DNA from 2 places in the Nitrosococcus wardiae genome. Region 1 is predicted to be linked to the other one. Evidence: predicted binding sites of a transcription regulator. Region 1 holds the regulator's gene; the other holds the start of a gene.

What was found. The regulator FliA, encoded in region 1, starts transcription of late flagellar genes. The targets are predictions, from matches to a motif close to GCTAAAGTTNNNNNNNNNNCNGCCGATA.
Region 2: pomA (flagellar motor protein PomA) is a predicted target of FliA. The motif match lies at 2,489-2,516, and genes of this name have one in related genera.

The regions. Positions count from the first base shown of each region.
Region 1 is NZ_CP038033.1:506,777-514,460, forward strand. It holds gene motD (flagellar motor protein MotD) at 1-623, opposite strand, end outside; gene E3U44_RS02525 (flagellar motor protein) at 631-1,371, opposite strand; gene E3U44_RS02530 (RNA polymerase sigma factor FliA) at 1,560-2,285, opposite strand; gene E3U44_RS02535 (MinD/ParA family protein) at 2,282-3,205, opposite strand; gene flhF (flagellar biosynthesis GTPase FlhF) at 3,192-4,361, opposite strand; gene flhA (flagellar biosynthesis protein FlhA) at 4,384-6,456, opposite strand; gene flhB (flagellar biosynthesis protein FlhB) at 6,461-7,594, opposite strand; gene fliR (flagellar biosynthetic protein FliR) at 7,594-7,684, opposite strand, start outside.
Region 2 is NZ_CP038033.1:2,141,530-2,149,213, reverse strand. It holds gene E3U44_RS10415 (WD40/YVTN/BNR-like repeat-containing protein) at 1-26, shown strand, start outside; gene yqeC (selenium cofactor biosynthesis protein YqeC) at 29-793, shown strand; gene E3U44_RS10405 (flagellar motor protein MotB) at 795-1,643, opposite strand; gene pomA (flagellar motor protein PomA) at 1,653-2,423, opposite strand; gene E3U44_RS10395 (DUF1244 domain-containing protein) at 2,659-2,904, opposite strand; gene E3U44_RS10390 (NUDIX domain-containing protein) at 2,957-3,370, opposite strand; gene cpdA (3',5'-cyclic-AMP phosphodiesterase) at 3,434-4,243, opposite strand; gene E3U44_RS10380 (sulfurtransferase) at 4,252-5,064, opposite strand; gene E3U44_RS10375 (AI-2E family transporter) at 5,139-6,251, opposite strand; tRNA gene E3U44_RS10370 (tRNA-Thr) at 6,299-6,370, opposite strand; gene E3U44_RS10365 (type III pantothenate kinase) at 6,437-7,237, opposite strand; gene E3U44_RS10360 (biotin--[acetyl-CoA-carboxylase] ligase) at 7,234-7,684, opposite strand, start outside.

The DNA of each region.
Region 1 (7,684 bases):
AATTCCCAGTTAGAGGGAAAAACTGGTGTGCTGATCGGAACATTATCGGTAAACCCCTCAACTTGGATGGGGTTGGGAAAGCGGCGCAAGATCTTGGCTAACTTCTTTAACTCTGGCACGGCTTCTGCTTCCAATTTAGCGCTTCCACTAGTAAAAAGTACCCTATCATTGATTTCAACCTCCAACCATTCCCGGCCTTGACGTAGGCGAACCAAGTTCTCATCGATTAAAGGCTGCAAGGCAGTTCTAATCTCCTTAGTAATGACCCCAAGACTGGCTATCACCGAACTCTCCTCCTGGACAGAGGTTGCAGAAAACGATATTGCTGAAGTCGGGGTCACAGAGGAGATTTCAGGTAATGCCTCTATTTCAATAGGACTAGAACCCGAGGCAACGATTAACTCCCCTACCTCAATAGGAGGCTCTATCCGGCGAGAGGCTTGAGGAAATATCGCAGTCAAACTTTCTGAGAGCACCCGGTACTTCCCTTCATTGATAGAGGAGACAGCATACATGACGACAAAAAAAGCAAACAATAAAGTAATAAAATCCGCATAAGACACCAGCCAACGCTCATGATTTTCCTGATCTTCCTGATCTTCCTGCCAGCGTCGGCGGGCCATAACGCACTCAATCCAAGTAACTTTGTAAATGGATTTCGATATTGCGGGGATTTTCCCCCTCGGCGATACCAATAAGCCCTTCTACTACCATTTCACTAATATATGAGCGTCCTCGGATAAGCACCTTTAATTTATTAGCAAAGGGGAGAAAAAATAAATTAGCAAGACCCACCCCATAGATCGTCGCCACAAAAGCAACCGCAATGCCACTACCTAAGGAGGAGGGGTCGGCCAGATTACCCATGACCTGTATTAATCCCATTACAGCCCCAAGAATACCAATAGTGGGGGCATACCCGCCCATAGACTCAAAAACCTTGGCGGCCAGGAGATCTCGCTGCTCCGCAAGTTCAATATCCAGCTCCAGGATCTTGCGGATATCCTCTGGTTCGTTTCCATCCACCAATAATTGCAAACCTCGACGGGAAAAACGATCAGCCTCAGTCTCGGCTATAGCCTCTAGCCCTAATAAACCTTCCTTACGGGCAATCTTGCTCCATTCAAGGATATTGGCAACAAGTTCTTCTGCCCGCTGGGAAGGTGGCCGAAAAACCCAACCCGAAATCTGGAAGGCTCGCCAAAAAAGTTTGAGGGGAGTCTGTAACATCACCGCTCCCAGGGTACCCCCTAAGACAATAAGCAAAGCCACAGGATTGAGAATGGCTCTTAACTCTCCTCCTTCTAAATACTGGCCAACGAGAATGGCCCCAAATCCAATGATCACGCCAAGGATACTCAAGATATCCATGCTTTACACCCGTTGCTCCCCTGGCGCTAGTAAGACCACTCCTAACTGCAACCGCTCCTCCCTTATAGGGGCCTTTGGTACAAAGGACGCACACCCCCCCTAAAGGATAAAAAATACGAGGGGAAAAGCTGCTGGCATGGAAGTATTATTCCACCCTCTACAGAGAGCACAAATCATGAGCTATATACTCAATCCAACCACTCATTAAGGTGAGCCCGAAGGCGTAATACAGCCTGACTATGGATTTGGCTAACCCGGGACTCACTCACCCCCAATACTTCGCCGATTTCCCGGAGGTTTAAATCTTCAACATAGTAAAGCGACATCACTAATCGCTCCCGCTCAGGCAGGCCATCAATAGCACCGACTAACGCACTTCGGAAGCTCTGATCTTGTAATCCGTCGAAGGGCCCCTGCAGGGGGGTTGTCAGAGGATCTGACTCTTCGCTCTCATTAAATTCATCAAGGCTAAATACTCGATAACCGCCTGCATCCTGCAAGAGTCGATGATAATCATTAAGCGATAACCCGAGTTCCTTTGCAACTTCATGATCGCGCGCGTCTCGGCCTTCGCGGTTCTCAATTTCCCGCATCACTTCAGCCACTTGCCGAGCCTTACGATGGACCGAACGAGGGGCCCAATCATTGCGACGAATCTCATCTAAAATAGCCCCTCGAATGCGGATTCCGGCATAAGTTTCAAAACTTGCACCCTGGGAAGCATTATAATTGCGGGCTGCTTCCAATAGACCAATCATGCCCGCCTGAATAAGGTCATCCAGCTGAACGCTAGGTGGGAGCCGGGTTAACAAATGATAAGCAATACGCTTTACCAATGGCGCATACTGAATGACTAATTCGTCACTCCTGGGCTTCTCCTGGGTCCGGGTAGCATAAGCGACGACCCCATTCATAACAAATCCCCCTTACTATGATTCGTCCCCGCATGGACCCTGCTTGATCCATCTGCAAAGCACAGACTGTATTGCACTAGGCGCTCTACAAAGAATTCAAGGTGACCGCCTGGTTCTCTCCGTACCGGCCAGCGGACTGCCTTTTGGGCTAAGTGCATAAAGGCCATCGCTGATTTACTTCTGGGGTAACTATCTACCACCGCGCTTTGTTTCTTTACTGCCTTACGGAGATAATCGTCGTAAGGTACCACTCCCAAAAATTCCAGTGTCACATCCAGAAATTGGTTGGTGACTTTGGCAAGTTTGTCATACAATTCCCTGCCCTCCTGAATACTACGAGACATATTGGCGAGGAGATGAAACCGTTGCAGGTGATGATCCCGACTTAATACTTTGATCAAAGCATAAGCATCAGTGATCGATGCGGGCTCATCGCAAACCACCACGAGTACCTCCTGAGCTGCCCGGGTAAAGCTGATTACACTGTCAGAAATTCCGGCAGCAGTATCAATTAACAAAACATCCAGGGTCGTGCTGACTTCACTGAAGGCATTGATAAGACCTGCATGCTCAGCCGGACTAAGGCGCGCCATGGCCTGCACTCCCGAGGACGCCGGTACGATTTTGATGCCTGCGGGTCCAGGGACAATAATTTCCCCTAGCGAACGCTCCCCTTTAATGACATGGGCAAGGTTATGAGTAGGCTGTAATCCTAGCAACACATCGATATTAGCTAATCCAAGGTCAGCATCTAACAGCATTACTCTCTGGCCTTGACTTGCTAAAGCCACCGCCAAATTCACTGAAATATTAGTTTTGCCGACTCCCCCTTTACCACCAGTCACCGCCACTACCCGGACAGGACGAGTCATCCGCCGCAAACCACTGGCCTGATCAATCCGCGCCTCAGACATGAGCATAATTTATGGCCCTTCCAAACGCTTGAGCCAGTGCCTCATCAGCCAACCCTTTTTCCCTCTCACAGGCATACTCGGTGAGAAGATGGACTAAGTGCTGAGCACGGGCTGCCCCGAAGTCCTCCGGTACTCGCTGTCCATCACTGATATAGGCAAGAGGCAACTGGCGACGGATAACGGTGGAGACAATCCCCCCTAGGCTCGCCGCTTCATCGATTTTAGTCAGGATGCAGCCCGAGAGCTCAACCCGATTAAATTGCTGCACCACCTCATCCAACGCCGAAGATTGAGTGGCCGCTGATAGGACTAAGTAATTCCTAATTTTTGGGCCACCTCCAGCAAGCATGGCAAATTGCTTGGTAAGATGCATATCCCGCTGACTCATGCCTGCTGTGTCAATGAGCACTAACTGCCGATCCAGCAAGCCATCCAAAATTTTCTCCAATGCTTGCCGATCCTGAACAACCTTCACAGGAACACCAAGAATGCGGCCATAGGTGTGCAATTGTTCCTGCGCTCCGATACGGAAACAGTCAGTAGTCACCAAAGCCACACTATGGATCCCATGGCGAAGCGCAAAGCGCGCCGCAATTTTCGCCACACTGGTGGTTTTCCCCACCCCCGTGGGGCCGATGAGGGCGACGATCCCACCAGCGGTCAAGGTATCATCATCGGCAATGGGGATAAGGTCTGTCAGCACCTGCAGCGCCTGCTGCCAAATTTGATGGGGGTCATTGCTGTTACTCGCCTGGGCAGCAAGCTGCCGGCAAAGTTCGGGAACAAGATCCAGTCCAATTAACCGGCGGAGCAATTGTGCCTTAAGGGGGTGGCGTCGGCCCAATTCACCCCAGGCAAGGTCCGATAATTGCACCTCTACTAGATTGCGTAAATTTTTCACCTCTTGCCGCATCTCAAGCAAAATGGGCTTTTGAGATTCATCCCTAGAGGCGTTGGAAGAAGGCCTCCTTTCTGGCAGAGGCTCTGCCTCTTGGCAAGAAGCTTGCTCTAATACGGTATCCTCGTAATCCGTGGCAGCGACAATTTCAATGCCTCCACCCACTGAACGATTTGACAAGATAACGGCATCTGCCCCCATCGCCTCCCGTACCTGCCGGATAGCTTGTCGCACATCCGGAGCTGTAAACCGTCTAATTTTCATCGGCTACTTCCTAACAAGTCACCTAACTACCCACACTGGCCACGATGCGGACCTGCTTATCTTCCGGTATTTCGTTGTAGGACAGCACCTTAAGTTCAGGAATAGTGTGGTGAACAAACCGTGCAAGCCAAGCCCTTAATGCTCCCTGTACCAATAGTATGGCTGGCTTTCCAGCGGCCTCCTGCCGCTGCGTACTTTCCTTCAAAGTGCGGTGCAATTTTTCCGCTAGTCCAGGTTCCATATTGAGCCCCCCTCCTTCGCTGGCAGCCTGTAAGGAACGTAGCAATAATTGTTCCAGTTCAGGAGATATAGAAATGACCTCAAGTTCTTTAGTTAGACCATTGATATGCTGAACAATAGAACGTCCAAGGGCGATACGAACCATGGCCGTCAATACGGCGGGGTCTTGACTCCGCAGCGCGTGCTCTGCCAAAGTTTCGACGATAGTCCGCATATCGCGAATAGGCACCCCCTCCGCTAATAGTTGCTGTAACACCTTCTGCACAACGCCCAGGGGCAAGGTGTCAGGCACCACTCCCTCCGCCAGTTTGGGGGCGACTTTGGCTAGATTCTCCAAGAGCTGCTGCACTTCCTCCCGCCCCAATAACTCATGGGCATGGCTTTGGAGGATTTGACTCAAGTGAGTGGCAATGACGGTCCCGGCATCGACCACCGTATAGCCTTGCATTTGAGCTCGCTCCCGTTGGGCTGGCTCGATCCAGAGGGCTTCTAAGCCAAATGCAGGATCCTGAGTGGGGGTTCCTTCCACTTTACCGAAAACCTGACCGGGATTAATGGCCATCTCCCGTTCGGGGAAAATTTCTGCCTCTCCCACCGTGACACTAAAAAGGGTAATCCGATAAGCCGTGGGAGCCAGGTTTAAGTTATCGCGGATATGAACGGCTGGGATCAAGAATCCCCATTCCTGGGACAATTTTTTCCGCACCCCTTTGATGCGTCCCATCAACTGCCCTCCCTGGGCCTTATCCACCATGGGAATCAAGCGATAGCCTATCTCCAGGCCGATGGGGTCCACGGGAGGAATATCCTCCCAAGAAAGTTCCGGAGTTTCTAGGGGAGCCGCCGCCGGTGGTGACGGTGCCGCCTCAGCTTTCTGCCGCCGGCTGAGATGCCAAGCAGCAAAGCCGCAAAGAGAGGCTAATCCTAAAAAGGCGAGGTTAGGCATTCCGGGGATAAGCCCCATGCCCCCGAGGACGGCGGCAACAACGCCCAAGGGTTTAGGATTTTCAAACAATTGGGTCAAAATTTGGGTACCCATGTCTTGGGCATGGGAAACCCGGGTGACAAGAATGCCTGCGGCAGTAGAGAGCACCAAGGAAGGAATCTGGGCGACCAAGCCGTCGCCAATGGTCAACAGAGTATAGTTCCGGGCTGCCTCGCTAAAGGAAAGATCATGTTGGAGGAGCCCCACCGAGAGCCCCCCAATGACATTGATCAGCAGAATTAAAATCCCTGCAATAGCATCGCCGCGAACAAACTTGCTAGCCCCATCCATGGAGCCATAAAAGTCAGCTTCCTGCATGATTTCCTGGCGCCGGAGCCGGGCTTCTTCCTGCTCAATCAGACCGGCATTGAGATCCGCATCAATAGCCATCTGCTTACCAGGCATGGCATCCAAGGTAAAGCGGGCACTCACCTCGGAAATGCGGGTTGCCCCCTTGGTCACCACCACAAAATTGATGATGACCAAAATCAGAAACACCACCAGGCCCACCGCATAGTTGCCTCCAATCACAAACTCGCCAAAAGCCTGGATGACCTGGCCAGCGGCAGCGGGACCCGTATGGCCCTCCAATAGCACTGCCCGCGTAGAAGCCACATTCAAAGCCAGCCGCATTAGGGTGGCAAGCAGCAAAACTGTGGGAAAAGCAGCAAAATCCAGTGGCCGGTGAGCGTAAACACCTGCAAGCAATACCACCAGCGCCAGGGAAATATTGAAAGTAAAAAGTAAATCGAGCAGTACCGCCGGCAACGGCAACACCATCATCGACAGCATGAGGAGAAGTATTAATGGCGCACCTAGCCCATTACGGCTTAGTTCCCGCAAATGTCCCAGCACGCTTGCAGCATTCATCACATTACTCCTTCCTCAAATCTTCAGGTATCGGGAGATCATCGGGAAAGAAGGTAGGCTTAACGCCCCCTTGTCGCTGGTAGCGACGCAATTGGAAGACATAGGCCAATACTTGCGCCACGGCCACATACAGTCCGGCTGGAATTTCCTGATTCAATTCAGTGCTGTAATAAAGAGCGCGGCTTAAGGATGGCGCCGAAAGAATAGGCACCTTATTGGCTGCTGCCACGGCCCGAATTTTGAGGGCCACCTGATCGGCACCTTTAGCTACCACACGCGGGGCTCCCCCCTTATCCTGCTGGTAATCCAAAGCTACCGCATAATGGGTGGGATTGGTCACCACCACATTGGCCTGGGGAATCGCTGCCATCATCCGGCGACCCGCTATTTCCCGCTGTACTCGACGAATCCTTGCCTTGAGTTCAGGGCTACCCTCGGTTTCTTTATGCTCCTCTTTAATCTCTTGAGGAGTCATCCTCAGCTGCCGAGTATGGTGCCAGTGTTGAAAGGGGGCATCGATAGCGGCGATGAGCCCAAGGCTGGCCGAAAGAGCCAAAAAACTCCATCCTATCAAGTGGGCGAGTTGGAATAGAGCGGGGATAAGCCCTTGTTGCCCCAAAGCGATGAGATCGGGGCCCAAATACCAAAACAGCACACAAGCGACTCCCCCCAAAAGCAAAAACTTAACTAAGGCCTTGAGTAACTCCATCCACCCTTGGGGGCCAAAGACTCGTTTCATGCCCTTAAGAGGATCTAATTTCTCCCACTTAAACCCCAGCGCCTGGAGGCTGAAACTCCACCCTCCCATCAGCAGGGGCGCTGCTAATGCGGCAATGAGCGTCAAGAGTAGAAAAGGCATTATCGTTTTGAGGGCTTCCCAGATGGCTTGCTGAAACTGCAAAATGGCAGCAGTTGGCTCGAAGATCTGGGCCCGCTCTAAGCGCAGGCCCTGCCGCATCAGTCCAGCAAGCCCTTGAAGAAAAAACTCTCCCATCAACAACAAACCCAAGGCAGAACTCAGCAGCAAAGCCGTCGTATTGAGTTCCCGGGAACGGGGAACCTGGCCCTTTTCCCGGGCTTCCTGCTGACGTTTCGGAGTCGGTTGTTCCGTCCGCTCTTGGGCGCTAGATTCCGCCATTAACCCTCTTCTCTCAGCAGGGTCCGAATAAGGTCCAGGGCAGTATCAACAAGGTTGACTAGATGACTGGAGGCACTGGGTAAAGTGAAT
Region 2 (7,684 bases), 1.6 Mb from region 1:
TAAAAGCCGCAATAGTGGAAACATGATAATGAGTAAACCCAACTCATTGCTAGATGCCCTGGAAGCCTGGCGTGGTATCGTCTGTTTGGTAGGCGCGGGAGGTAAAAAAACTACCCTTTATCGCTTAGCAATGCTCCATCCAGGTCGGATAGGAATTACCTCAACCGCCCATATTCCACCTTTCCCCAACAAAGTCTCTGCTTATCAAATCATTACCGACGAAAAACTGCTTCTTACCCTAGTCAGCACAGCGGCCCAAACCCACCGCCTGATTGCCTATGCTCAACCTTCAATAAAAAAAGGGCGTTTAGCCGGTATCTCCCCTTCTTTAGTTGGAATGATCCATCGACAAGCCGGCTTTGACGTCAGTCTAGTCAAGGCTGATGGAGCGCGTAGCCGTTGGCTTAAGGCCCCAGGAGCACAGGAACCGGTGATCCCCGATGAGGCTACCCATGTGATCCCCGTGATTTCTGTGCTTGCCATCGGTCAACCTTTATCGGAGAAAATTGCCCACCGCGTAGAGAACATTGAAACTATCATCGGAATTAAAGCCGGCGAAATCCTAAAGCCCGTCCACCTAGCCAGGCTATTAGCAAGCCCTCAAGGGGGATTAAAAGGAGTAGGTAGAGCAAAAATAGTTCCTCTAATCAATATGGTAGATAAGCCAGCATGGGAAAAACAAGGAATAGCCGTGGCAGAAATAGCGTTAACTCTTACCGATCGCTTTGACCGCGTGGTACTGGCCTGTATGAATCTACCTAATCCCTTAGTAGGGGTAATTCGCCGTCACTAACTCATGGCTTATCCATCAGTTCCTTTACCGAGAACTGCTCATTATTTGAGCTTGAACTTGGCATGATAGTGATTTCTATGCGCCGATTGCGAGCTCGGTTCTCTGTAGTATCATTGGGCGCTAGCGGCTGGGTATCGGCATGACCTGCAATAACGAAGCGCTGAGGGGCAATTTCATCGGTAGCAAAGAGATGATGAACCACAGAAACTGCTCGGGCTGTCGATAATTCCCAATTAGAGCGAAAGCGAGAAGTATGAATAGGCAAATTATCCGTATGCCCCGCGACAACAATTTTACCCTCAATCCTTTTTAGGACAATGCGGATTTTATTTAAAACGGGTTTAAAGTCCTGGCTAAAGGTGGCACTTCCCGAGGGAAAAGAACCTTTCTCCTGAATACGAATGACAATTTGCTCACCTATTCTCTCTAAGACAACCAGCCCCTGGTCGATTTCATTTTGGAGCATATCTTGAAGCTCGGCCACCTTTGCTTCCGTATCCCGGATACGCGCCTCAGAAAAATCCAGCGTTTGTTTAGTCTCATCAATAGTATCCTGACGAATATCATCCCAGGGAGTGAAACGGGGACGACCAGGGCTGAACTCCTGGGCAATAATACTCGTACCCTTAGGGGGTTCCTTAACTTTAATCTCCCGCTGCACCCCAAAGGCAAACTTCATGGAGCCGGCGACTTGTTTGTATTTTTGCAAATCTAGCTCTGAAAAGGACAAAAGCAGCACAAAAAAACTCATTAACAGGGACATAAGATCGGCTAGTGTAACTACCCATGCCGGAGCACCTGACCTTTCCTCCTGCGGTTCGCTCTCGGCCGCAATCAAGTCCTGTTCCATCTCCTCCGATCAGCTCTTCTTTTCTCCATTGTTATTGTGGCGCTTAGAACCTGGCATAAAGGTTAGCAACAGCTCTTCCAATACCCGCGGGTTGTGACCCTGTTGAATCGACAGGATGCTTTCAATGATTATGGAGCGATTAAGCCGTTCTTCATTACTGCGCAGGGCGAGTTTGTCGGCGAACGGCAGCGCCACCATATTAGCAATCATGGCACCATAGAGCGTGGTCAGCAGGGCAACGGCCATAGCCGGGCCAATTTTTTTTGGGTCATCCATAGAAGAAAGCATCTGTACGAGACCAATCAAAGTGCCAATCATACCCATGGCCGGCGCCACTTCGCCAATGGCCCTAAAAATTTTCTGTCCCAAATCATGACGCTGTAGGGTTTGCCGCAGCTCAGCCATCAACACCCGGCGCACCATTTCGGGATCGTGACCATCTACTAGCAAGGTCACCCCTTTTTTCATGAATTCATTCTTAATATCCCAACTTTCTAAAGCTAACAACCCATCCTTTCGGGCTGTATTCGCCATCTCTAAGGCTTGTTTAATAATCTCTTCCGGCTTATCAGCCTTATACACAAAAGCCTTCATAGCCACCTTGAAGGAACCTAAAAACTGGCTGAGGGAGAACTTCATGAGCACTACAGCTGTAGTCCCCCCTAAGACGATCAAAAGAGAGGGCGGATTGAAGAAAACGAGCACGCTAGAGCCCAATAAAATGGCTCCAGCCACAACCCCAAAGCTACTAATTAAGCCAAGCAGGGTGGCCAAATCCACGCCGATATACCTCCCTCATTGTTGAAACAAGCGCAGTGAGAAGATGCCCCACGACTCACGAGGTCTATCGGTCAAGATCGGGAAATTTTTAATTCTGACTCAGTAAATTAAGATTGCCTGAGATAAACCAAGGGGTTGGGATAGAGAGCGAAGGCAAACATGAAAAGTAGCACCCTACCAGGATAGGATGAGAGTACAGGAAAATTACTACCCTAAAAAATTTTTCCAAAACGAGCTATTTTTGATATTTCGCCTTCCACTCTTCATAAGGCATACCATAAATAATTTCCCTCGCTTCATCATAAGATAGGTGTCCACCCTGTTCCTCGACCGCCGCTTGATACCATTTTGCAAGGCAATTTCGACAAAAGCCGGCCAAATTCATCACATCGATATTCTGAACCTCGGTATGTTCCTGAAAATGCTCCACTAAGCGGCGAAACACAGCCGCTTCAACTTCTAACCGGCTCTTTTCATCCATCTTTCTTTCTCCTCCAGCATTTCCATACCTTCATGCACTCAGTCCCCAAACCTTACCAGGGCAGCTTGGCGGCCCGGCGGGCCGCATCCACAAGCTCCCCATAGGAGCACAGTTGAGCAAATTCATCCTCCGTTACCCAAGCCTGAGCTTGATGCTCATTAGAAAGGCGAAGTTCCCCATCTATTCCCTTTCCACGATAGACCAATACTATCATCGGGTCCCCTCCATAATTAGCTTGATAAGCAGTAACAGGCCGGTCATCTAACGCAACCGTCATTCCTGATTCTTCATAGGTTTCCCGCCGAGCAGCCTCATGGGGTAGCTCGCCTCCCTCAACTTTACCAGAAATTACTTCCCACTCCCCGGGAGCCACGGCTTTGGAAGTACTGCGCCGTAGCGCAAGAAAACGGTTGCCCTGGAACAGGAACACCGCCACTGCCACTATAAAATAAGTTGTCTCAGACATACCCCTACAGGACCTCTCTCCACTTCCTTTTTGTCCATACCCAGGTTTACTGCCTGCTCTTGATTAAGAAAAACCAAAGTGCTCCACATAATAGGCCTGAGTCTCAATCTGGCCGTTAGGGAACAAAACTAGCCGACGATAACCTGGTCCCAGCTGGTCCAGTTGGAAATGCTCGCTGCCAGGGACAAATTGGACACAGGTAGAAGGGCTGCCTAATAATTGAACACCGTGGCGCTCAGTATGAAACTCTTGATGGATGTGACCCCAAACGATGCCTCGAACCTGGGGATACTGGTCCAAAACGGCAAAAAAATCCACCGCATTATCCAATCCCATGGCATCCATCCAGGAGCTACCTATAGCCACCGGGGGATGGTGAAGGAAAACTAGCGTATTTAAATCCGGGCGACTAGCTAGACTGCGGTTAAGAAAATCTAATTGGCCCTTGCCCAAGTGTCCATTAGGCTGACGAGGCACTATAGAATTGAGGAGGATAAGCTGCCAACTCTCGAATGTGATTAAGGGCTCAGTGCTAACATTGGCATCATTTAAGATTTCACCCATGAGCGCTGGATTGTCATGATTCCCAGGAAGGCAATACACAGGCAGCTCTAAATCTTGGCAATATTCCAACAGCCATCGATAAGCTTCCGGTTCGGCCTTTTCCGCAATATCGCCACTAATCACCACCAGATCCCCGGGATGGCGCTGTTGTTGAATGTGTTTAAAGACAGCAACCATCGACCTGCGGGTATTTAAATTATCCCATAACAGCGCACCTGGATCGGCCAGCAAATGGGAATCCGTGAGCTGCATCACCCTAACAAATTGGCTAGGGTTATTTGTGACCTCCCAATCACCTGGGGCAACCATTGCTTGCTCTACACCTCGATGGGAGTATCCGGGTCGTTACCCCACTCTGACCAAGAACCGGGATACCCTCTGATTCGTGGATACCCTAAATATTTCAATACCATACAGGTGTGGGCCGAACGATGATGAGTCTGGCAATGACAAATAATTTCCTTATCAGGGGTAACGCCCAGGGCTTCCAGACTCGACCGCAATTCATCCATCGACTTAAAACGCAAATTACGCTCCTGATCAATGGCCCGTGTCCATTCAAAATTCACAGCCCCTGGAATATGGCCGCCACGCTGAGCACGGACATATTCACCATGGTATTCCGCCGGAGAACGGGCATCCAGGATTACTACATTGGGATCCAATAAATGGGCCAAAAGATAGTCCTTGTCTGCTACCTTTTTGCCCTGGTAGTGCCCGTGAAAGTGGCTAGACGGTCGATTTTCCCACCCTTCCTTTAGCGGGTGTCCTTCGATTAGCCATGCCTTTAAACCACCATCAAGCAGAGAAAAGTGCTCATGTCCTAGCTCTTCTAGAGTCCAAAGTAAGCGAGAAGCGCGGCCATTTCCCTCCGCATCATAGGCAATGACATGGCTCTCTGGGGTAAACCCTAGATGGGAGAGCACTCGACTTAAACGGTGCTCATCGGGCAAAAGCCCCATCACTGGAGGGCGAGCTGTTACAATATGGGCATAATCCAAGTGCACCGCCCCAGGCACGTGGCGCGAGAGATAAGATTCTTCACTGCAAAGGTCAATAATCAGCAAGTTTTGGTCATTCAGCCGCCGCTCTAACTCATCAGGCTGCAAAAGCATGGGGAACATTGCCATTTATACCTCCAGGAGCCTACTTAATCAATTAAAACCCATTATCCTAGAAACGGCAGTTTGAAGCGAGAAAGAACCTAAATCATCTTCTCGGAAGAAGACCCTCCTGGGCAATCAACGGCTAGGGTAGCGGATGCCTCTGAAGGAGGAAGGTCGGGCCAGGCCTTAAGCACCGCTTGCACAAGCGTAGCAAGCGGAATCGCAAAGAAGATTCCCCAAAATCCCCAAAACCCTCCAAAAACCAAGATAGCTACAATAATGGCTACCGGGTGCAAATCTACCACCTCAGCGAACAGCAAAGGCACTAAAACATTACCATCTAAGGCTTGAATAATCCCATAGGCACCGAGCAGGTAAGCAAACTCAGCGTTAAATCCCCACTGGAAATAGGCGACGAAAGCTATTGGCAAGGCGGCCGTCACCGCGCCGATATAAGGAATAATTACCGACAACCCCACCAATACACTCAGCAGCATAGAAAACTGCAAACCCATAAGGGAGAAGGTGATGAAACTCACCATCCAGACAATCAGGATCTCAAGAAATTTACCCCGCACATAATTGCCGATTTGAAAATCCACCTCATGCCACACTTGAGCGGCGAGTTTCCGCTCCCGTGGAAGATATTGCTTGAACCAACCGATAAGCCGAACCTTATCCTTGAGGAAGAAAAATACCAGCAAGGGCATAATGACGAGATACACCCCAAGGGTAATCAGACTCATCACTGAAGCTAAGGACAAAGAAAGGACTTTTTGGCCTAATTGGGCAAGCTCAGAGCGAATTGCGCTCATCAAGTCATAAACCTGCTCTTCGGAAAATAAATTCGGATAATGTTCCGGTAGGCTCAACAAAAGTTCCTGCCCCCGGGCAATCATCGTCGGTAGCTGCTGGAAAAACTGGGTTAGCTGCTGTGAGAGCAAGGGGAGTAGACCGAATATCACGGAAAACAAAGCGGCCATAAAGGTAACAAACACCAAGGTTACAGCTAACCAGCGAGGACAGTGCCACCGCTCCATATATCCCACGATTCCCTCTAGCAGATAGGCAATCACTAGGCTCGCAAGCACCGGCGCCAACATGCGCCCCATAAGGACCACAGTGACAAAACCGGCAGCCAGCAAAATAGCCAGACCCGCTACCTGGGGATCGGCAAAATGACGCTGAAACCAATCGCGAATAAGGCGCATATCAACAATAAAAAATCAAATAAAGATCAAGAATAGGACAGTAGCGGTGCCGGGTGAGGGATTTGAACCCCCGACCTTCGGTTTACAAAACCGCTGCACTACCACTGTGCTAACCCGGCTATGATTACTAAAGAGAGGTGACTAGTTCAAAGGAGGGTAAAATAATTCTACCATTTTAAAAAAATTTATTGAGTTGCGCAATCGACATCTGCTTCCCGCCTTACTTTTGAAGTATCCCTAGCCACTCGCGCAAGACCCCACAACACGAGATCTGGAAGGTGTTCATATTTATCCCGCAACAATGGCAACATTCGAGGAGCATCCCCGCCCGTGATAACGCGCTTGAGATCCCCTCTCACTTCGGCCGCCACATCGATGCTAACACGGTCAATAAAGGCAATAGCCGCATACAATGCGCCCGCATTCACTGCAGTACTAGTCGTACTGGCAAGGAGCGAGTACTCCAATGTTTCGGCAGTTTCATCAATTCCTGCAGTATTATCTGCCAGCAATTTAGGCATCATGGTCAGACCGGGGACAATCAACCCTCCTAGATGTTTACCATCAGTGGCAAGCACGTCAATAGTAATTGCGGTGCCACAATCAACAATAACTATTGCTCCCTTATGAGCGCTACCCCGATAACGCTGACGCACAGCCACTAGCTCTAACCAACGATCTATCCCCAAGGTCTCAGGCTTTGAGTAGGCGTTGCGTATCCCATAACCATTACTACGTGAGGTCAAAAATTCAGGCACGACTTGCCATTGATTTTGCGACCATTCTTTCAGTTGTTCTGCAACTTTTGGTCCTCCAACATTAGCGACCACAACCCGGTTGACACCTTCAAGACCTTTCCAAGCTTTAGAAAGAACCCGCTTGATACCGGTCTTGCCCCGTACCATAGCCTTAACATCAGCAGGCTTACCGCCATCCAACCGAGCCCATTTAATCCGGCTATTGCCAATATCCACTAATAAAATCACTTGACTGGCCTCAAGCTCACTTCACCACAGAGGTAGCATGACATCCCCTCTTCTCCTCGCAACAACAATCCCCCCTTCTCATCAATACCCCATGCGATACCGCTGATTACTCTATTACCCATGTATAAATAGACTTCACGCTGATAACAGACGTCCCATTTACGCCAGTCCTCAAGACAATCACCTAGCCCCTGACTCTCGAAATTACACATCACTAACAAGAGATGATGGATCAGTCGCCCAACCAATTGGTTACGATCTATAGGCTGGTCTGGGAGGGCTTCCCGTAAATCAGCACAAGGTTGATCTAACCGTTCTCGATAGAAAACGGGCATATCCACATTGATCCCTACCCCTATTACTGCACCTGTGATCTCCCCCTTGGGTAACAACTCCACCAGAATACCACCCAATTTCCGATCATCCCAAACCACATCATTAGGCCAT